One region of the Exiguobacterium sp. SH1S21 genome, then DNA from elsewhere that is predicted to be linked to it. Evidence: predicted binding sites of a transcription regulator. Region 1 holds the regulator's gene; the other holds the start of a gene.

The links. Region 1 encodes LexA, which represses DNA repair genes until DNA is damaged. Its sites were predicted from a motif close to CGAACATATGTTCG; they were not measured.
Region 2: parE (DNA topoisomerase IV subunit B) is a predicted target of LexA. The motif match lies at 1,898-1,911, and genes of this name have one in related genera.

The regions. Positions count from the first base shown of each region.
Region 1 covers NZ_SJUY01000002.1:51,131-62,682, forward strand. The annotation lists gene EVJ24_RS03700 (ABC transporter ATP-binding protein) at 1-1,048, opposite strand, end outside; gene EVJ24_RS03705 (ABC transporter transmembrane domain-containing protein) at 1,038-2,792, opposite strand; gene EVJ24_RS03710 (YneF family protein) at 2,916-3,149, opposite strand; gene tkt (transketolase) at 3,278-5,269, opposite strand; gene EVJ24_RS03720 (DUF896 domain-containing protein) at 5,469-5,702, opposite strand; gene EVJ24_RS03725 (YneB family resolvase-like protein) at 5,763-6,407, opposite strand; gene EVJ24_RS03730 (hypothetical protein) at 6,481-6,717, opposite strand; gene lexA (transcriptional repressor LexA) at 6,918-7,538, shown strand; gene EVJ24_RS03740 (metal-binding protein) at 7,538-7,978, shown strand; gene glnA (type I glutamate--ammonia ligase) at 8,080-9,420, opposite strand; gene EVJ24_RS03750 (MerR family transcriptional regulator) at 9,466-9,870, opposite strand; gene EVJ24_RS03755 (methionine gamma-lyase family protein) at 9,964-11,259, opposite strand; gene hflX (GTPase HflX) at 11,263-11,552, opposite strand, start outside.
Region 2 covers NZ_SJUY01000004.1:165,672-177,223, reverse strand. The annotation lists gene EVJ24_RS07740 (GGDEF domain-containing protein) at 1-1,039, opposite strand, end outside; gene EVJ24_RS07735 (CoA-binding protein) at 1,392-1,796, shown strand; gene parE (DNA topoisomerase IV subunit B) at 1,929-3,896, shown strand; gene parC (DNA topoisomerase IV subunit A) at 3,899-6,304, shown strand; gene EVJ24_RS07720 (DinB family protein) at 6,376-6,882, opposite strand; gene EVJ24_RS07715 (NUDIX hydrolase) at 7,026-7,637, shown strand; gene EVJ24_RS07710 (MBL fold metallo-hydrolase) at 7,653-8,369, shown strand; gene EVJ24_RS07705 (GNAT family N-acetyltransferase) at 8,388-8,837, shown strand; gene EVJ24_RS07700 (flavodoxin family protein) at 9,093-9,602, opposite strand; gene EVJ24_RS07695 (transporter substrate-binding domain-containing protein) at 10,025-10,873, shown strand; gene EVJ24_RS07690 (amino acid ABC transporter permease) at 10,880-11,552, shown strand, end outside.

The DNA.
Region 1 (11,552 bases):
CATCGTCAAACCGCACTTCTCCTGCCCCGATTGTTGCCTCGCCAGAGAGACTTTTTCCTGGCGCCGGTTCATCGGTGTCGAGCACTTTGAAGACGCGGTCTGCCGAGACGACCGCTTGTTGGAACTCACTCAGCCGTTGCATGATATCGAGCACGGGGCGGAAAATGCGCTCGATGTAACTGATGAACGCATAGACGACGCCGACTTGAACTTGTTCCGTCATCGACAGGAAGCCATAGTAGCCGAGCAAACCGATAATCGAGAACGCAAGCAATAGCTCGATGATCGGGCGGAGCAACATACTATCGAGCTTCAAGTTCTTGAAGCGCGCTTCTTGATGCGCCTCGTTCGTCGCTTCGAACTGACGGACGAGACGCTCTTCTTGACGGAATTGTTGAACGATACCCATACCGTTGATCGACTCGCTCAACTGCGCGTTCAGTTGCGATAACAAATCACGGACTTGGGCAAAGTATTTAGTCGAGTACCGGCGATACGCCCAAATGATGAGCCAAAACAACGGGAGGAGGACGAGCCCGATCGTGGCGAGCGTCGGCTCTAAAATGTACAGGAAGATGTACGTCCCGAGCAATTGAACGCCCGACTGGACGAACGTGCTCATCACGCCGACGTACAACTCTTTCACCGCTTCCGTGTCGTTCGTGATCCGGGAGACGAGCACACCGGCCGGCGTCCGGTCGAAATAGGCGAGACGCAGCCCCATCACATGACGGAAGATGTCCATTCGAATATTTTGGACGATTTTAAGGGCGATCTTCTGAAACGCAATCGATTGTAAATAGTCGAAGATGACGGCCGAGATGTGTAACACCATATAGACGACGAGCAGCGTGACGACCCAATTCGTCGGATAGACGCCCGGTGTCACGAACTCATCGATGAACACTTTGATTAAAAACGGCCCGGCAAGCTTCGCTCCCGTCGCAAGAAGCAAAAAGACGAAGGCGAGGCTGAGCGGCCGGCCGTATCGTTTCGTATAGGCCAATAATCGCTTGATGACCGCCCATTCTTGAATATCATGCTTCATGGTGGCCCCCTCCTTCCACAATCGCCTCCAGTTGTTGGCGGTCGTACGTATCTTTGTACCAGCCCGGTTCTCGAATGAGATCGTTGTGTCTGCCTCGCTGAATGACTTGGCCATCAGCAAGTACGAGAATCTCATCGGCATGCTCCACTGCCGACAGACGGTGGGCGACGATCAATCGAGATTGCTCCGGATTGCCGACACGGAAATGTTCGATGATGGCTTCTTCCGTCTTCGCATCGACGGCGGACAACGCGTCATCAAGGATTAATAGATCGGCCTCGATCATAAGCGCCCGGGCAATCGAGATACGTTGCTTCTGTCCCCCCGAGAGAGTTACGCCGCGTTCACCGACGAGCGTGGCATACCCTTCCGGCAACCGTAAGATGTCGTCATGCACTTCGGCAATCTTGGCAGCTTCCATGATCTCATCCATTTTTGCTTCCGGTTTTCCGAAGGCGATATTGCTCGCAATCGAATCTGAGAACAGGAAGTGGTCTTGCGGGACGAGGGCGACTTTATCTAGTAGAAGTGATTTTTTGACTTGACGAACATTGACGCCGCCGATTTTGATTTTACCGTCGGTCACGTCATATTCACGGGTCAACAATCGAACGATCGTCGTCTTACCAGAACCGGTCCGACCGACAATCCCGAGTGTTTTGCCACGCTCGATCCGGAACGTGACATCACGCAGCACGGTCGTATCGTCATAACGGAACGAACCGATATCCGCCTCGAGCTCGGAATGATCCAGTTTCGTCGCCGCCATCGGATCGTCTTGGATCTCTGGCTTGATGGCGAGCATGCGCTCAATCCGGTCGTACGAAGCACGACCACGTTCGACGATATTGAACAACCAACCGAAAGCGAGCATCGGCCAAGTGAGCAGACTAAGATAAGCGGTAAAACTGACAATCTGACCGATCGTGAGCTCGCCTTGCTCAATCAAATAGGCCCCGTAGCCGATCGACAATATGTAAGATAATCCGACGATCCCGAAGATTGTCGGGTCGTACAAGGCGTCAATTTTAGCGACTCGGACGTTTTTTGCCATAACTTCATCTGACAACTTCTCGAACGATTCGACGTCGTGGTCGACTTCCCCGGTCGATTTCAAGACGCGAATCCCACTCACACTCTCCTGAACCTTGTCATTCAATTCGGAAAATGCCGCTTGGGCGACACCGAACCGGCTATGGAGCATCTTTCCATATCGTGTCGTCAAAATGACCATGATCGGCAGCGGCAGTAAAGCGACAACCGTCAGCTTCCAGCTGATCGTCGTCACCATCGTAATGATGACGAACGTGCCCATCGTCACACTGTCGACGAGCGTCAAAATACCCGCCCCCGCCGTCGTCGAGACAGCCTGAACATCGTTCGTCGCATGCGCCATCAAATCACCGACACGCGACTTTTTATAAAACCGTTGATCCAAATCCGTGAAGTGACGATACAGTTGGCTCCGGAGCAGGCGTCCGAGCCGGATCGAGGCCCCGAAAATGAAGTAGCGCCAAAAAAAGCGAGCCACATAGTTTCCGATCCCGACAGCCGCGAGGCCTCCTAGCAGCATCCACAGTAAGTCCGCTTCGAGCGAACCTTGGTTCATCCCATCGATGACTCGGCCGATAATGCGCGGCGGTATGAGCTCGAGTGCGGCGACAAACATGAGCAAGACAATACCGACTGCATACGTCCGCCATTCGAGCCTGAAGAACCAAGCTAATTGTTTAAATACACGAATCTGAAACGCCCCCTATATCTTGAAATAAGACTATTCATTTATGGTAGCGAAAGTTTGTTCGATTGTCGAACAAAATATGGATAAAAAAAACACTTCGCGGATGCGAAGTGCTTCGGTGACTCATTATGATTTTTTTTCGTTCTTCGCTTGAACGTTCATGGCACGCATCACTTGGTTGACTTTTTTCTGTGACGGTTTTTGACCCATCTGCATCATTAACGTACGAATCATGTCTTCGTTGATTGGTGGGTTCTGTTCAAGGTAGTTCATCATGTATTTACGAGCGATGAAGAATCCGATCGCGATACCCCCGATGAGTGCTGCCACGACAAGAAGAATCCAAAATAATGTACTCAAGGTTTTACCTCCTCTACCATATGAAACATCGTTTTTTACTATACACTATATTACGCTAATTCGCTAGTCGTCAGAAAAAAAAGTGATGACCTAGACATTGCTAGGCCATCACACGTTTTTAATGACAATTATAGTGATTTGACAGCGTCGATGACATTCTCGACAGACATGCCATACTCTTTCATGAGGAGGTCCCCAGGAGCAGAGGCACCGAACTTGTCGATTCCAAGCACTTTACCGCCGAATCCGACGTACTTGTACCATCCGAGCGTCGCACCCGCTTCAAGCGAGACGCGCTTCGTGATCGACGAAGGAAGAACTGATTCTTTGTACTCGGCCGATTGGGCTTCGAACAGTTCCCATGATGGCATTGAGACGACAGCAGCGTTCACGCCTTCAGCAGCGAGTTGTTCGCGTGCTTCGACGAGGACATGGACTTCTGAGCCTGTACCAAGAAGAAGAACGTCCGCTTCGCTAGACTTACCTGCGACGACATAGGCACCTTTCGCCGCGTCTTCGACAGATGTACCGACGAGTTCTGGCAACGCTTGGCGTGTCAAGACGAGAAGTGATGGAGCTGACGTCGTCGTGATCGCTTGTTTCCAAGCGGCGATCGTCTCTTTTCCGTCTGCCGGACGAAGAACTGACAAGTTCGGCATTGCCCGGAAGCTCATCAAGTGCTCGACCGGCTCGTGCGTCGGACCGTCTTCACCGACTGCGATCGAGTCATGCGTCAAGACGAATGTCGACGGGATTCCCATGAGTGCAGCGAGACGTACCGCTGGACGGAGGTAATCCGAGAAGACGAAGAACGTCGCGCCGTAAGGAAGTACGCCACCGTGAAGTGCCATACCGTTGACAGCTGCCGCCATTGCGAATTCACGGACACCGAACCAGATGTTACGGCCAGCCGGATCTTCGTCGAAGTCAGCAGCGCCTTTGATCATCGTATTGTTCGAGCCGGCGAGGTCAGCCGATCCACCGAACAACGTCGGGACCGTCTTCGCGATCGCGTTCAAGACTTCTCCACTCGTTTGGCGTGTCGCTTTTTTCGATCCGACTTCAAACGTCGGCAACTCGCTATCCCAACCTTCAGGAAGTTCGTTGTTCATCGCACGTTCGAACTGAGCACCGAGCTCAGGATGAGCCGATTTGTAGGCTGCGACGAGCTCGTTCCAATCCGACTCAGCTTTAGCTCCAGGCTCAACGACTTTATCGTTGAACAAGTCGTACACTTCGTTCGGGACGTAGAAGTTCTCGCCTTCCCATTTATAGAACTGTTTCGTGAGCTCGATTTCTGCTTCTCCAAGTGGAGCGCCGTGTGATGCCGATTTACCTGATTTATTCGGTGAACCGAAACCGATGACGGTCTTCACTTCAATCATCGTCGGTTTCGACGTCTCAGCTTTCGCCTCGTCGATCGCTTTGGCGATTGTATCGATGTCCGTTCCATCCTCGACGCGAATGACTTGCCATCCGTAAGCGTTGAATCGATCTTCTACGCTTTCCGAGAACGACTTATGAAGGTCGCCATCAAGTGAGATGTCGTTTGAATCATACAAGACGACGAGTTTCCCGAGTTTCAAGTGACCGGCGAGTGAGGCAGCCTCGGCCGACACACCTTCCATCAAGTCACCGTCTCCACAGATCCCGAACGTATAGTGATCGACCACGTTGAATTCATCGCGGTTGTATGTTGCTTCCAAATGTTTTTCAGCCATCGCCATACCTACAGCCATCGCAATCCCTTGGCCGAGTGGTCCCGTCGTCGCGTCTACACCAGCCGTGTGACGATACTCAGGGTGTCCTGGCGTCTTCGAGTCTTTTTGACGGAACGACTTGAGGTCGTCGATTGAAAGGTCATAACCAGACAAGTGAAGCAGCGAGTACAATAGCATCGAACCGTGTCCCGCTGAAAGGACGAACCGATCGCGGTTGAACCAGTTCGGGTTTTTCGGGTTGTGACGCATTTTGTCTGTCCAAAGCGTGAACGCCATCGGGGCCGCACCCATCGGCATACCTGGGTGACCTGAGTTCGCTTGTTGGACAGCATCAATCGAGAGCGTCCGAATCGAGTTAATCGCTAATAATTCTTTAGTAGTTGTTTCCACTAATTTCATCCTCTCTGTTGTAAAGAAAGTTTCTACCCGTCATATTTTAGCACACTCAATCGTGTGTCACAACTAATTAAATAGTATGTCACATTGATTGGAATCGTTTACTTCCATACGTCTGTTTTCGAGGGAATGGTCGAACCTTATCGAGCTTCGTGTATAACAAACATGCACATCCTATACGAAATAGGATGTGCATTCGAGTTCATTCAGAACGGTGTCGGTTCTGTTCGTCTTTTAGTTTTTCTGGTGTCACGTCGTTGCCTTCCGGATCGACGACTTTCATGCCCATCATCTGGGATTTGAACGATTGACGGAACGCTTTTAAATATTGTTGACGCAACGCTTGTTGCTCGTCCATCTCTTGTTGTGACAAGCCGTCTGTTTTTGCCTTGTTGGCGAGGAAGTTAATCCGCTCCAATTGTTCGGGTGCTAACATGAGATTCGCCCCCTCTCTACTGAATTTGTAGTTCTACTGTACAAAATCAGGGCGCAGGAATCAAGTTTCTGGCACTGCCACATGTTCCAAATAGCGACGGTTCACAGTCGCTTTCGAGACTTCGTAGCCGAATCCACGGAGCGTGGCCGCGATTTCGGCGAAGGTGAGCCCCCGCTCCCGAAGTTGGACGATCTCCTCGATCGGCACTTCGATCCGGCTCCTCCCACCTTGGTCATGGTGCTGAATGTTGCGTTGCGGGTTGAAGCCGTTCGCGACCGCCCGGCGCATGCCGCGCGATATCTTGGCGTTATGAATCTTCCGTTGATACTCCTCGACGACGCTGACAATCTCAAGCACCATCTTCTCGGCGTCCGAGACGACGTATTCGTCGGACGACTGCATCGTCAACAGCCGGACGTTATGCTTCATGAGCGTATGCAAGATGGCGATTTTTGCATTCCCCCGGCCGAGGCGACTGTCATCGCTCACGAGCACGGCATCGAGCTTTGACGCCGACACATGCTCTAACAGATCAAGCAGACCCGTCCGATTGACCTCGAAGCCGCTCTCTTGTTCGGTGATCACATCGATCACTTCCGCATCGAGACGTTTGGCCATCTGTAACAATTCCGCTTCTTGCCTCGTGAGCGAGGTTTCCTGAGTTGACTTGTTCGTCGATACGCGACAATAAATGACGACTCGCATCTCGTCACTCCCTTTCTTTCCAGTCATCCTTTTACGATACACAGGATGAGCGGGTGTTCGCAATCCAAATCGATCATTCAGCGGCGAACCACGTCGTTTTCCGTTCTTCTTTTTCCGCACGTTCCGCTAACAGCTGGGCTTCGAGCGTTTCCGCTTCGTTGAACGCAACTTCTTGTTCGATACTTCTTTCGACCGTCATCACTGTCGGCTCGACAACTTCGCCTTGGCGAAACTCGCCGACTAAGTAAAAGGCGAACATACCGAGCACTACCATTCCGACCAATATGAATCCGTTGACTGTATCTTTCATTTGAACCGCCTCCAAATACGAGAATATGCGTTCTTAGGAACGTCTGTTCGTTTATCTGTTCTCATCATAAAACAAGAACTTCTGTTCGGTCAAGAAAAAACGAACGAATGTTTGTACGCTCATATGTTCTTGTGTTAAAATAAATCCATAAAGAATAGGATGCGTTCGCAGGTTATTCGACATAAACGAGGTGAAATCCATTGAAAAAAATGTCAGCAAGACAGCAACAGATTCTTGATTTTATAAAAGCTGAAGTTCGGACGAAAGGTTATCCGCCGTCAGTCCGAGAAATTGGTGAAGCCGTCGGTCTCGCATCGAGCTCGACTGTGCACGGTCACTTGGACCGTCTTGAAAAACGTGGATTGATTCGGCGCGATAAGACAAAACCGCGTGCGCTCGAAGTGTTGAGCGAGGACGCCCCGTCAATCGAGGAGCGTGAGACGGTCATGTACGTCCCGGTCATCGGGAAAGTTACGGCCGGAACACCGATCACGGCGATCGAGAACGTGGAAGAACACTTCCCGCTCCCGGCCCATATCGTCGGTTCGGATAACGTGTATATGCTCTCCGTCTCTGGCGATTCGATGATCAACGCCGGAATCCTCGACGGAGACCGCGTACTCGTGAGACAACAGAACACGGCAGACAATGGAGAGATTGTCGTCGCGATGACGGACGAGGGTGAGGCGACCGTCAAACGGATCTACAAAGAAGCGTCGAAAGTCCGACTCCAGCCGGAGAACGATGAACTTGAGGCGATGTATTTCGATAACGTATCCATTTTAGGGAAGGTCATCGGTGTATACCGGACGATCCATTAATGGCTAGCGGCAAGACACATACGCGTACGAACCTCGTGGCAATCGGTGCTTTAGCGATTGCCACGCCTTTTATTGATGTCGATATCCCGACTACCCTTTTCCTCGGTGCGCTTATCGGGACGTTCTGGCTCTCCCCGGACCTCGATTTGAAATCGGATGCATACTATCGGTGGGGACCGCTGCGTGGCTTTTGGCTCCCTTACGTGAAGCTGATGCCGCACCGGTCTCCGCTGTCGCACTTGCCGGTGTTGAGCGATCTCATTCGTGTCATCTACCTCGGCTTCCCGCTCGCACTCGTCCTTACGTTCACCCCGTATGAAGCGGCTGTGAAGACGTGGCTCGACTTGAACGGCATCCCGTTCTTCCTCGGTCTCGTGTTCGCGACGACGCTCCATACGGCGCTCGACTATGCGTCCACATTTTTCAAACGTGCGTTCTAATCTCAAAACAAGCGACCACTCAATTGCGAGTGGTCGCTTGTTTTGACTAAAAAACGCCCGATCCAAGAAACTGGATCGAGCGTTTTTTGAATCCATTCGACTTAGTAGAGAGTCATGTACTGATCGCGTTCCCACTCTGTTACTTGCGTGCGGAACATATCCCACTCGATCTCTTTCAACTCGAGGAAGTGTTCGCCGATGTGGTCACCGAGCGAATCCATGACGATTTTGTCGGCGCGGAGTACTTCGAGCGCGTCGAAGAGTGTCGCCGGAAGATCGTCAATGCCGTTCGCAACACGCTCTGGCTTGTCCATCACGTAGATGTTGCTGTCGATCGGTTTCGGCGCTTTCAAGTCTTTCTCGATGCCGTCAAGACCAGAAGCCAAGAGGGCCGAGAGCGCGAGGTACGGGTTCGCCGCCGGGTCAACCGAACGTACTTCGATACGTGTCGAGAGGCCGCGGGCAGCCGGTACACGGACGAGCGGTGAACGGTTACGGGCGCTCCATGCGACGTAGCATGGTGCTTCGTATCCAGGCACGAGACGCTTGTACGAGTTGACCGTCGGGTTACAGATCGCCGTGAACGCACGTGCATGCTCGAGGATACCAGCTGTGAAGGCGCGTGCCGTATCCGAGAGCTCCATGTCACCGTTCGGGTCGTAGAACACGTTCGTGTCGCCTTTAAAGAGTGACATGTTCGCATGCATCCCTGAACCGTTGACACCGAAGAGTGGTTTCGGCATGAACGTCGCGTGAAGGCCATACTTCGCCGCGATCGTCTTGACGACGAGTTTGAACGTTTGGATGTTGTCGGCAGTCGTTACCGCATCCGCGTATTTGAAGTCGATTTCATGCTGTCCTGGTGCGACTTCGTGGTGTGACGCTTCGATCTCGAAGCCCATGTTTTCGAGCTCGATAACGATTTCTTTACGGCAGTTCTCGCCTGAATCGACAGGTGCCAAGTCGAAGTAACCGCCTTGGTCGTTCAATTCGAGTGTCGGCTGTCCGTTCAAGTCTTTCTTGAAAAGGAAGAACTCTGGCTCTGGTCCGACGTTGAACGCTGTGAAGCCGAGCTTTTGCATATGCTCGAGGTTGCGTTTCAAAATACCGCGCGGGTCACCGCTGAACGGTGTGCCGTCCGGATTATAAATATCACAAATTAAGCGAGCGACTTTACCGCTGCCGTCTGTCCACGGGAAGACAACCCACGTGTTAAGGTCTGGATAGAGGTACATGTCTGATTCCTCGATGCGTACGAACCCTTCGATTGAAGAGCCATCGAACATCATCTTGTTATCAAGTGCTTTGTCCAATTGGCTGATTGGCACCTCGACGTTTTTAATCGTACCGAGGATATCCGTGAATTGAAGACGAATAAAGCGTACGTCCTCTTCTTGTGCGATCCGTTTGATGTCTTCTTTTGTGAACGTTTTTCTGGCCATGATAAAAGTCCCCTCTCACATTGTGTAATGGTTTGTGTACTGGCGTCATCGATAAAAACGTGACAACTCTCCTTGGATGAGCGACGTTTTATTGAAACGACCAGCTTCTTGAAGCTGTGTTTTCAATAATTGATGTAACTCTTTCTCGGAAATCTTTGGCGGTTCGCTTGGCGGAGCCGCAGAAGCAGATTGTTCTGTCTCTTTGGCACCGTCGTTGTCGAGCATATGGCGAATCGCCGCCAAGTTGAAGCCTTGGTCAATGAAATCTTTGATTGCGAGTAAACGTTCGACATCATTAAAGGAATAAAGTCGTCGTTTCGATTCCGTCCGACTAGGCGAAACCAGACCCTGTTCTTCGTAATATCGAATCTGCCTGCCTGTCAGTTGCGTCAGATCTTGGACGATCCCAATCGGAAACAACGGGTTGGAGCGACGAAATTGATCGGCCATCCCTTACCCCTCCTTTTCTGTCTCACAATGTGAGAATAATACATGACAACTTTCCTGTCAATAGATGTTAAGAAAGTTAACATGACATTTCGGTTACAACGTTTGAGTTGAATTTTCACGGTCAAATGTGACGAGCCCTTTCGTCCGCAATTGGCTCAAGGCGAGCATTAACGCGACTTTCACGTGTGCATAGGTCAAGCCACCTTGGACGTATGCCGTGTACGGCGCCCGGAGTGGTCCGTCCGCTGATAGTTCGATCGACGAGCCTTGGATGAACGTCCCGGCCGCCATGATGACGTCATCCTCATATCCTGGCATATAGGCCGGTACCGGCAGTGCGTGGGCGTTGACCGGGGACGCCATCTGAATGCTCTGACAGAACGCGATCATCTTGTCGCGGTCGCGGAACGTGACCGATTGAATCAAATCGGTCCGCCGTGACGTATAATGCGGATCGGTCTCGAAGCCGAGCAGGCCGAGCAGGCTCGCCGTCAAATGGGCCCCTTTCAACGCTTGGGCGACCGTGTGCGGCGCCATATAAAAGCCTTGATACATCTCCTGCAGCGAATAGAGCGACGGACCGGCCTCGCTGCCGATGCCTGGTGTCGTCATCCGGAACGAGCATCGTTCGATCAATGCTTTCGTCCCGGCGATATAGCCGCCTGTCTTCGCCAAGCCACCGCCCGGGTTTTTAATGAGCGAACCGGCCATGAGGTCGGCCCCGACATGTGTCGGCTCAATCGTCTCGACAAATTCGCCGTAGCAGTTGTCGACGAAGACGAACACGTGCGGGTGCGCTGCTTTGATCGCCGCGATCGCCTCGCCGATTTCTGTGACTGGGATGCTGCGTCGATTGGCGTACCCTTTCGAACGTTGGATGCCGACGAGCTTCGTCTCGGGGCGAATCCGTTCGATCGCAGCCGCGACATCGATTTGATCGTCTTTCAACTCGACCGTGTCGTAGCCGACACCGAGTTCTTTCAATGAACCGCGGCCGTCGCCACGGATGCCGACGATCTCTTCAAGCGTATCGTACGGTTTACCCGTGATATACAAGAGTTCATCTCCCGGTAACAACACACCGAACAAGGCGATCCCGATCGCGTGTGTCCCCGAGATGATTTGCGGACGACAGAGGGCGAGTTCGGCCCCGAACACGTCCGCATAGATCGACTCGAGCGTGTCGCGCCCGATATCGTCATAGCCGTACCCGGTCGTCGGATTGAAATGAAAGTCCGACACTTTATGCTTCTTGAACGATTCGAGGACACGGTATTGGTTGAACTCCGCCGTTTCCTCGATCGCTTCAAAATAAGGTTTCACCCGTTGTTCCGCTTGCTTGACGAACGGGGCGAGTTCATCGTAATGCTCAATCTTTTCTTGCCACATCATTCACACCTCAAATGGTTTCAGCGTCGCATATAGACGCGTGTCTTCTCTCATATAACCGACAAGTTCGACCGAGCCGTCGTCAAGGAAGTTCTCCTCGAGCCGGTACATCGAATCTTTGGCCGGATGGTAATGTTCGAACGAGCTGACCGGCAAGACGACGTGCACTTTCGTCAACACGTCCGAAATCTTGTCCTCGATCGCGCCGATGAGCGTCTCGATATCGGCCGAGTCGAGCGCCGAGATGACGAGCGGTCCACCGACGAAGTCAGCCGTCAAGCGATCTTTCTTGT
Region 2 (11,552 bases), on a different contig from region 1:
TGACGATCCGGTCCTTGCCGGCCTGTTTTCCGGCCCTGAGGCGGTCGTCTGCTTCTTTGACGAGTGTGTCGACGGCCTCTAACCCGTCGCGGCACGAGACGCCGAACGTCATCGTGACGCTGAGGCGACGCCCGTCATAGATCGTCTCGGTCGTCTTGATCCGTTCCCGGAGGCAGTCGAGCGTCTCTGCGACCTCATCTGCTGTCTGATTGCTCATGAACAGCAAAAACTCTTCTCCACCCCAACGGACACAGATCCCGTCGGTCCGCTCGAGGGCGGCGGCGACTTGTTTGAGGACGAGATCGCCACAATCATGGCCGTGGCGCTCGTTGAACGCTTTGAAGTGGTCGATATCGGCGAGTGCGACGGCGTAAGGTCTACCGTCTTCCACTGCCTCTTTGATGGCTTGTTCGATTCGTTGATAGCCGGTCATTCGGTTATACAGCCCGGTCAATCCGTCCCGTGAAGCGAGGACGTTCAATCGTTCGTTCGACCGTTCTAACTCGGTCGTCACCTCGACGACCGAACTCTCGAACACGAACGTCAGCCCGGCGATGAGTGCGATCGTCGACAGCAGACAAGTCAGCCCGATCACTTGCTCGAACACGGGGGCGAGCGTCTGTGTCCCGACCGTGACGTTCAAGTAAAGGAACCCGTAGATCGCCATCGCGAGCCCGGTCGACATGACGCGGACCAAGCGACTGACGTTCGGCATGAAGAACACACCGTACGCCACCATGATGATGAAGTAATGAACGTTCGCGCCCCACCCGAGGACGATCGTCGAGATGATGGCGTTATAGACGACTTCGACGAACAGTCCGATAAAGAACGTCCGGTAGTACCGTTTATGTACGAAATACAATGAGAGCGTGTAATAAAGAACGCTGAACACGTTCGACCAGGCGAGCACCGTGACGTCGAGACGCCAAAACGTGACCAAGAACACGACATGGATGAGCCAGGCGAGCGCGTTCCCGTAAAAAGTGATGCGGTAATTATACAGTGTACCGCGACGTTCCTCATAGGCAGTCCCCACGTGAACACCTCCTCGTTCCAGTATACCGAAACTGTAAGGATTTGCCTACGCCTGTTCGAGAATCGAGTCAATCCACTCTCTGTAAACGTTGATTTCAGGACGTTATAATTGCGTGAAATAGATATTTCACGCAAGGTTTATAGAAGCGTCGTTTGATTCGTTAAAACAGACGTGGTGGCATCGTCCGATTTAAAAGCGAATCAACAGGGTGACAATACATTATTATGTAAACCACTATGAGGGATATAAACTTTTGTTTCGACAGCCGTTCATCCGTTAAGCGAAAATAAAGCTTGAAACGGGGAACGAGGTAACGTTACACTGAGAACGTAAACAAAAGGGGGATTTCAGGATGGACGACCAACGTTTGAAACAACATCTCGCTGAAGCGAAGACGATCGCTGTCGTCGGTGTGTCATCGAACCCGAACAAGACCGCCAACCAGATTGCGGAGTATTTGCTCCTGCAAGGGTATACGGTCATCCCTGTCAATCCGACGCTCGAGACGTGGAACGGCCGCATGGTGTATCCGACGGTCGAGAGCATCCCGGGACGAATCGATATCGTCGACGTGTTTCGCCGGAACGAATATTTGGCCGGCGTTGCCGAGGACGCGGTCCGTCATGGGGATGTCGGACTCGTCTTTAACCAGCTCGGTCTGTCGAGCAAGGACGCCGAACGAATCGTTCATGCTGCCGGACTTGACTACATCGAGAACCGGTGTATTTACGTCGAGCACGCTCGACTCCTCGGCTGAGACCTGCCCCTGCGGCAGGTCTACTTTTTTTCACGCGTCGACGGCGCGGAGAGGAAGGCTTGCCAGAATCCCGAAACAGCTATACAATTAGGTATGAAAAACGAACATGTGTTCGAAGATGAGGTGACTGACATGTCAACAAAACTATTTAATTATAATGAAGACGCCATCCAAGTGCTCGAAGGGCTCGCTGCCGTTCGGAAACGACCAGGGATGTATATCGGCTCGACCGACCATCGCGGGCTGCACCATCTCGTCTACGAGATCGTCGACAACGCGATCGACGAGGCGCTCGGCGGGTTCGGTGACCAGATCGATGTGACGATCCATAAAGACGATGCCATCACGGTCCGTGACCACGGGCGTGGTATGCCGACCGGGATGCACGCCTCGGGAAAACCGACGCCGGAGGTCATCTTCACGGTCCTCCATGCCGGCGGAAAGTTCGGCCAAGGCGGCTACAAGACGTCAGGCGGACTGCACGGGGTCGGTGCCTCGGTCGTCAACGCGCTCTCGAGCAAACTACTCGTCACGATCTATCGCGATGGCAAAGTGTTCGAGCAGACGTTCGCTGACGGCGGTGTGCCACAGACGACGCTCCTCGAGACGGGGAAAGCCCGCCAGACCGGGACGAGCGTCTACTTCAAGCCGGACACGACCATCTTCTCGACGACGACGTATAACTACGACACGCTCGCCGAACGGCTCCGGGAGTCGGCTTTCCTATTGAAAGGGTTGACGATCACGTTGACCGACGAACGCTCGGACAAGCAAGAGACGTTCCATTACGAGAACGGGATCGCCGAGTTCGTCCACTATTTGAATGACGACAAGGCGACGCTCCACCCGACCGTCTACTTCGAAGGGACCGAGAACGACATCGAGCTCGAACTCGCCTTCCAGTTCACGGACGCCTACTCGGAGAACGTGTTGTCGTTCGTCAACAACGTCCGTACCCGGGACGGCGGGACGCATGAAGTCGGCGCCAAGACGGCGATGACCCGGATCATGAACGAGTACGCCCGCAAAAACGGCTTGTTGAAAGAAAAAGACAAGAACCTCGACGGCGGCGACGTCCGCGAAGGGTTGACGCTCATCGTGTCGGTCCGGATCCCGGAGGAGTTCCTCCAGTTCGAGGGACAGACGAAGTCGAAACTCGGCTCGCCTGAAGCCCGTGCCAGCGCAGACGCCGTCATGGCCAAGCAGCTGACGATCTTCCTCGAGGAGAACCCGCAGATGGCGACAATGCTCATCAAGAAAGCAATCCGTGCGGCCCAGGCCCGTGAAGCGGCCCGAAAAGCGCGTGAAGAGGCGCGTAACGGCAAGAAAAAGAAACGTTCGAGCATTCTGAACGGGAAACTGACGCCGGCGACATCAAAAAACGCCGCCAAGAACGAGCTGTTCCTCGTCGAGGGGGACTCGGCCGGCGGTTCGGCCAAACAAGGCCGTGACCGGACGATCCAGGCGATCTTGCCGCTCCGCGGGAAGGTCATCAACTCGGAGAAGTCGAAACTGAATGACATCATGAAAAACGAGGAGATCAACACGATCATCCACGCGATCGGCGCCGGGGTCGGACACGATTTCGATCTCAGTGACTGCAACTTCGACAAAGTCATCATCATGACCGATGCCGATACGGACGGGGCCCATATCCAAGTGCTCTTGTTGACGTTCTTCTTCCGTTACATGCGACCGCTCGTCGAAGCAGGCAAAGTGTTCGTCGCCTTGCCGCCGCTCTATCGCATCTCGAAAGGGAAAGGCAAGTCGGAGCAGTTCGAATACGCCTGGGACGAGGAAGCGCTCGAGAAACTCGTCAAAGTGTACAAAAAAGGCTATATCATCCAGCGCTACAAAGGTCTCGGTGAGATGAACGCCGATCAACTGTGGGAGACGACGATGAACCCGGACACACGGACACTTATCCGTGTGACGATCGATGACGCTGCCGTCGCCGACAAGCGCGTCTCGGTGCTCATGGGGGACAACGTTGCCCACCGCCGCGAATGGATCGAGGAGAACGTCGCCTTCGGGCTCCAAGAAGATGATTCGATCATCGCCAATGAACATGTGACTAAAGCGATTGAGGAAGTGATGTAACGATGTCGACGATTCAACACATTTTAAACTTGTCGCTCGAACAGGTCGTCGGAGACCGTTTCGGGCGTTACTCGAAATATATCATTCAAGACCGGGCGCTCCCGGACGCGCGCGACGGGCTCAAGCCCGTTCAGCGCCGGATCTTGTATGCGATGCACCATGAAGGCAACACGAACGACAAGGCGTACCGGAAATCAGCCAAGACGGTCGGGAACGTCATCGGGAACTACCACCCGCACGGTGACTCTTCTGTCTATGAGGCGATGGTGCGTCTGTCGCAAGACTGGAAGCTCCGCTACCCGCTCATCGACATGCACGGGAACAACGGCTCGATGGACGGCGACTCGGCTGCCGCGATGCGGTATACCGAGGCACGGCTGTCGAAGATCGCCGGTGTCATGCTGACGTCGATTGCCAAGAACACGGTCGACTACACGCCGAACTTTGACGATTCGACCGAGGAACCGCTCGTCTTGCCGTCACTCCTACCGAACCTGCTCATGAACGGGACGACCGGGATCTCGGCGGGGTATGCGACCGAGATCCCCCCGCACAACTTGACCGAAGTGCTCAATCTCGCCATCGCCCGACTCGCCGGCGAAGTCGAGACACCGAATGACGCCTTCCGTTACATGCAAGGTCCCGACTTCCCGTCCGGTGGCACGGTCATGGGCAAAGACGGCATCTTGAAAGCGTTCGAGACCGGTAAAGGCAAGATCATCATCCGCGCCAAATCGGTCATCGAGCCGCTCAAGGGCGGCCGTGAACAGATCACGATCACCGAGCTCCCGTATGAGGTGAACAAGGCCAACCTCGTCAAGAAGATGGAAGAGCTCCGTCTCGACAAGAAAGTCGAAGGCGTCGCCGAAGTCCGTGACGAGACCGACCGGACCGGGGTCCGTGTCGTCATCGAATTGAAGAAAGAAGCGGACGCGGAAGGTGTGCTCCACTTCTTCTTGAAGCATACCGACCTGCAGCTCGCCTATAACTACAACATGGTCGCGATCGTGCAGCGGACACCGAAACAGCTCGGTCTGTTACCGATCATCGATGCGTATTTGAAACATGTCGAGGAAGTCGTCACCCGCCGGACGACGTTCGAGCTCGAACAGGCGAAGAAACGCGCCGAGATCGTCGACGCGCTCGAACAAGCCATCTCAGTGCTTGACGAGACGCTCGAACTGATCCGTTCGGCCAAGGACAAGTCCGATGCGAAGCAGAAGCTCATGGATCGCTTCTCGTTCACGGACCGTCAAGCCGAAGCGGTCGTCATGCTTCAATTGTATCGTTTGACGAACACAGACATCGTCGAGCTCCAAAAAGAAGCGAAAGTGTTGCAAAAAGAGATCGCGCGTCTCGCCAACATCTTGAACGTCGACGCGACGAAGCGGAAACTCATCTCAAAAGAGTTGACGGCGCTCCGCGACGAGTTCGGTGATGAGCGGCGTTCGGTCATCAAGGCCGAAGTCGAAGAATTGAAACTGAAGACCGAGGTCATGATCGCCGTCGAAGAGACGATGGTGTTCGTCAGCCGTGACGGCTACGTGAAACGTTCGTCGATGCGCTCATACGGCGCCTCGAGCGAGGATATGCCGGAGATGAAACAAAAAGACCGGCCCGTCCTCCTCACCCAGGCGATGACGACCGACCACTTGCTCGTCTGGACGAACAAAGGCAGCTATCTGCTCATCCCGGTCCACCAGATCCCGGAGACGAAATGGAAAGACGCGGGCCAACACGTGGCCAACCTCGTGCCGATCGAAGGCGAGCAAGTCGTCTCGGCCGACGTCGTCTCGACGTTCGAGACGGACGCACACTGCCTGTTCGTCACGAAAGACGGCATGGTCAAACGGACGCCGCTCCGTGACTATGACGCCCAGCGCAAGTCGAAGGCGCTCATGGCGCTGAAACTGAAAGGGGACGACGAGGTCGTCTTCGCCGGCATCAGTGACGGTCCAGGCCAACTCTTCCTCGTCTCTGAGCGTGGATACGGGCTTTGGTTCAAAGAAGACGACGTCCCGGTCGTCGGACAGCGTGCCGCCGGTGTCAAAGCGATGAACTTGAAAGACGGTGACGTCGTCGCCGACGCGTTCGCCTTCTTCACACCGCCGCTGTTCGTCCTCGTGACGCAACGCGGAGCGGTCAAGAAGATGAAGCTCGAAGACCAGTTCGACTGCACGAACCGCAACCTGCGTGGCACGATGCTCATCCGTGAGGTCAAATCAAAACCGCACCAGATCCGCCGCGTGCTGCCGGTGCATGGGGATGAGACGATCCACATCGTCGGCAAAGAGACCGCGAAGACGGTCAACGCGAAACAACTGACACTGCTCGACCGCTACGCCAACGGCTCGTTCGTCTTCGACGAGGAGACGTTCGGTGACATCGAGGACGTCTATCTCGATTGATTCAGCAAAAGCCTGCACACATGACATATACTGTCGCGTGTGCAGGCTTTTTTTGTCTCTATTCGTCTTTGTCAGTCATGGAACGCTCTAAGATACCGTTCCAAGTCCGTCTGTTGCCGCAAGTGATGACGGGTATGCATCTCGATGAGTTCATACCACTCCTGGGCGTTCAGCCAGCCGAAACCGCCATGCAATGCTTTGACGTCAGGATTTGCCAAGCGGGCGAGCGGCTCGAGACGCTTTAACCTTGTAGTCAACTCATTAATCCGCAGCTCGAGCGTTTCGCGGCTGTCCGTATTGTTCGGTGGTTGGTTCATCTCGTCCGGCAAGCGGATCTTGATCGGAGGAAAGCCACCTGCTTGGAACAATCGTTCATCGAACTCGGTCTTCCCGAGCGATTGCTTTTCGCTCGAAGCGAGACACCGTTCCATCTCGTCCGCGTATTCCTCGGCCACGACGATGATATGGTCGTACATCTGTCCGATCGACCAGACGTCTTCTGTCACTTTATAGCGCAGTTGCCGCTCGGTATAGCCGTCCAAGTCTGCTTTGAACTGGGATAACACTGCAATCGCCATAACGTTCCTCCTTTGGCTACTATTCTCGCTTCAGTATATCACGGAGACGACATGTACTTTCTTGTGGGAGCGGGTATTATGAAAAGGAACAATCAAGCCCGATGGCGAATGGGATAAGCAGGACAAACGATGGAGGGATTTCTATGTCAGACTGGCTCACTTGGGCCAAACGGCTACAAGCACTGTCGCAAGCGGGCTTGACGTTCACGAAGGACGAGTTCGACCGCGAGCGTTATCTCGAGCTCCAGCAGATTGCGACCGATATGTTCGACCGACAGTCGAACCTCGCCCTGCATGAGATCACTGAACTGACGCACGTCAACGGCTATCCGACACCGAAGCTCGACGTACGCGGTGTCGTCTTCCGAGACGACGAGTTGTTGCTCGTGCGTGAGCGGTCGGACGGGCTGTGGACACTGCCAGGCGGCTTCTGTGAGGTCGGGCTGTCACCGTCAGACAATATCATCAAGGAAATCGGGGAAGAGGCAGGCTTTGATGTCGCCCCGATGCGCCTCGTCGCCTTGTTCGATATGCACCGTCACCCGCACCCGCCGTTGTCACAACATTATTATAAACTGTTCATCGAGTGTGAGCTGATCGGCGGGGAAGCTCAAGTCAGCCATGAGACGAGCGAAATCGGCTTCTTCTCGCGTGACGCCTTGCCGCCGTTGTCGCTCGCCCGCAACACGCTCGAACAGCTCCATATGTGCTTTGACGCCCGGTGGCAGGACGATTGGGTCACACTGTTCGACTAGGAAAGGGGAGGTCTTATGAAAGTCACACGGATTGAAGATGTCCACCAGCTGACGTTCTATTCACCCGTCTTGCCGATCAACGTCCAATTGATCGAGAAAGAGCTCGGCCTCGTCTTGATCGATGCCGGGTTGAAGCAGAACGCCGCTGACATTTTAACGTATATCGAGGCACAAGACCGCCCCCTCCTCGCGATTCTGCTCACCCACGCCCACGGGGACCACGTCGGTGGGGTCGATACGATCCTGAAGGCGCATCCGCACGCCGAGCTTTACGTCTCACGCCGCGACGCTCGGCTGTTAGAGGGGGACCGGACGACTGATCCGGATGAGCGGAGCCTCAAAATCAAAGGATCATTGCCGACGATCCGATCGCTACCGGACAAGCTGCTCGACCCAGGTGAGCGGCTGTTCGGTCTTCGCGTCTATGCCGCCGCCGGCCACACGCCAGGGTCGATCGCTTACTTTGATGAACACCATCGCTTGTTGTTCGCCGGTGACGCGTTCCAATCACATGGGGGAGTCGCAGTGGCAGGGGACACGCGTCCGTTGTTCCCGCTCCCGGGTCTGGCGACATGGGACAAGCGGGCCGCGGTCGACCATGCCGAGCGCTTGCTTGACTTGGCGCCGCGTCACACGTTCGTCGGTCACGGCAAAGCGCTTGAAGGCACACATCGGCTCTATTTGGCACTGAAGCGGGCTAAGCGTAAGCAAGCCCGTCGCTTTTCACGATAATCTTTGGGGGTATGACAGATGGAGTTACGGGAGATTCGGACGACGGATTACCGGCAAGCCGAGCAAATGCTCGAGATTCAACGGAACGCCTATGCGGTCGAGGCCGAACTGATCGGATTTGACGAGATCCCAGCCCGATATGAGACGGTCGAGGTCATTCAAAACTTGCCGGGTCTGAGCTACGGCTTATACAACGAGGAGCGGATGATCGGGTTTGTGACGATCGAGGCGGCCGAGAACACGGTCGAAATCACGAAGCTGTGCATCGATCCGACATACTTCAGGGCGCGGCTCGCGACGACGTTGTTAGAACACGTGCTCAGTCTACACGAGGGCAAACTTGTCTACGTGCATACCGGCAAACATAACGGTCCGGCCAAACGATTGTATTCGAAGCTTGGCTTCGAGCCGAGCGCCGAGTTCGAACCGGAACCAGGTGTCACATTGATCCGCTTTACGCGAATTTGATCCCGATCTCATAATTTCAGATTCTGTCTCACTACTTTAAGTATACTAAAGGATTGAGACAGAGTTTTATTTTTACTGATAATATATGTTATGTAAACTAGTAAAATTTGAACCGATTCCCCGGTACTTTTCAGGACTCACCTGCTTCCCACATTCACGTGATCAGTTATGTCGGCAGGTCGTGCTTCCCTTAGCCATCGATTCGTTTTGTTGTTCCTCGCTCAGACTTTGGCACAGCTTGATTCCGTTCAAATTTTATAAAATGCCTCCTCTTTTCAGCCAGTCATAGATCGGTTTCTGGACATCCTCAAGCGCAATAGGAATGTTCGTCTTGGGATCCCATTTTGTCGTTATCGAAATACTGCCTATCACTTTTCCGTCTTTCTTCTCAATCCTTTTTGTAATTGAGTCGATAACCTGTTGGGGAACTTTTTCATCACCTTTAGTTATGAACAGCCAAACTTTCTTGTTCTTAAAGGAAGTCTCTTTTAAGTATTTATTGATGGCCGGGGGCGTCTTTCCTGCCCAGACTGGGGTTCCTAGGAATAGATGCTCATATTCTTTTAATGCAAAGTCCATTGGCATGATAACGCCTCTCAGACCAAAAAACGCTCCCATTGCTGCACCGGCGATGTTACCGAGTTTTCGCTTCTTTTTATCTTCGATTCTTTGAATGTCAAACTCTGTAAGCCTTTGAATTTCTTTCGCGACTACTTCTGTACTGCCGATCCATGAGTAATACACAATCAAGCTACTATTCTTCATTATGTCACTCCTTCCATCGTTTTTAGTTTTCCCTCCCTCTATCTACAGAGGAAATACCCTTAAACGATGGCAAAGAACCTAACTGTCCTCGCCTGTTCTTGGACAGGGTAGCATAGGCATTCCTCTCGGGACCTAGCACAGTCCTCTCACCTGATTTAAAAAGCTGTGGACTCATCTTGCCTCTTTCTCCCACTTGCGCACCTGTCGATTCTCTAGAGGTTGAAGGTTGGTGAATCGCATGCTGTTCCATAAATTATGCTTATCTGTATTACCTGTATGAAACCCTGATTCAATGACATGATAGCGCTTTTAGAATAAACGTTTCAAAAATATCTTACCTGCTGTTTCTATGTTCTTCGCAGTTGCCTCTAGGCGTTCATCATGCTATTTTTAGACAGATGATACTTTAAGGAGGAACATGAATGAAACGTATGACAAAAGGTTTAGCAGCGGTTATCTTGCTCGCTGTCCCGCTCGCGGCGTGTGGTGATTCTGGCACCGATCAGGCCGATACGACACGTTGGGATGAGATCAAAGAAGAAGGGACGCTCACGGTCGGTACGGCTGGGACACTCTATCCCGCCTCGTTCCGCGAAGAAGAAAGTGACGATTTGACGGGGTTTGACGTCGAGGTCATGAAAGAGATCGGAAAACGTCTCGACCTCGAGGTCCAGTTCAAAGAAATGGCGTTCGACAACATGTTGACGAGCGTCCAGAACGGACAAGTCGATGTCGTGGCGAACGACATCTCGGTGACGGACGACCGCAAAGAGAAGTTCGCCTTCTCCGTACCTTATAAGCACACGTACGGGACGGCAATCGTCCGGAAGAGCGACCTTTCAGGCATCAAGTCGCTCGAAGACTTGAAAGGTAAAAAGGCAGCTGGTGAAGCGACGACCGTCTTCATGGACGTGGCGCGCCAGTATGGGGCTGAAGAAGTCATCTACGACAACGCGACGAACGACCAATATCTTCGTGACGTGTCGACAGGTCGGACCGACGTCATCTTGAACGACTACTATCTCCAGACGCTCGCCCTCGCCTTCTTCCCGGAATTCGATATCACGATCCATCCGGATATCGCCTATAACCCGCAAGACGTCGCACTCTTGATGAATCAAGACAACGTCGACTTGCAAGAGAACATCGACCGCGTCCTTGAAGAGATGCTTGAGGATGGCACGGTGAAGGAGCTGTCCGAACAGTTCTATAACGGTGCTGACGTATCCGTCGAACCGGACGTCGACGCGACAATCGTCGAATTGGACTAAGGCGATATGTTCGAAGGTGTGAAGTGGGAAGCGATCTTTGACGCCGACCTCGCCATCCGCTCGTTCCCATACTTGCTAGGTGGGCTGCCGAACACGCTCTGGATCTCCTTCCTCAGCATGTTCTTCGGTTTAGTGTTAGGACTCGTGCTCGCGCTCGGGAAGCTGTCTCCGTCAAGGCTAGTGCGTTATCCGTCGACGTTTTACGTCTCGTTCATGCGCGGCGTCCCGATCTTGATCATCTTGTTCATTCTCTACTCGGGGTTCCCGTTCATCGGGATCGAGTTCGCGGCGTTGACGGCAGCGATCATCGGCTTCAGCTTGAACTCGGCCGCCTATATCGCGGAGATCATCCGCGCCTCGATCCGTGCCGTCGATCAGGGACAGATTGAAGCGGCCCGGTCGCTCGGCATGAACAAGTGGCTGACGTTGAAAGGGGTCACGTTGCCTCAAGCGACGCGGATCGCCCTGCCCCCGCTCTCGAACGTGTTCCTTGATCTGATCAAGGCGAGCTCGCTCGCCGCGATGATCACCGTCCCTGAGATCTTCAACAAGGCGAAGATCGTCGGCGGTCGTGAGTTCGACTATATGACCGTCTATTTGGTCGTCGCCCTGATCTACTGGGGCATCTGTACGTTCATGTCGTTCTTCCAAGATTGGCTCGAGCGGCATTTCGAACGCT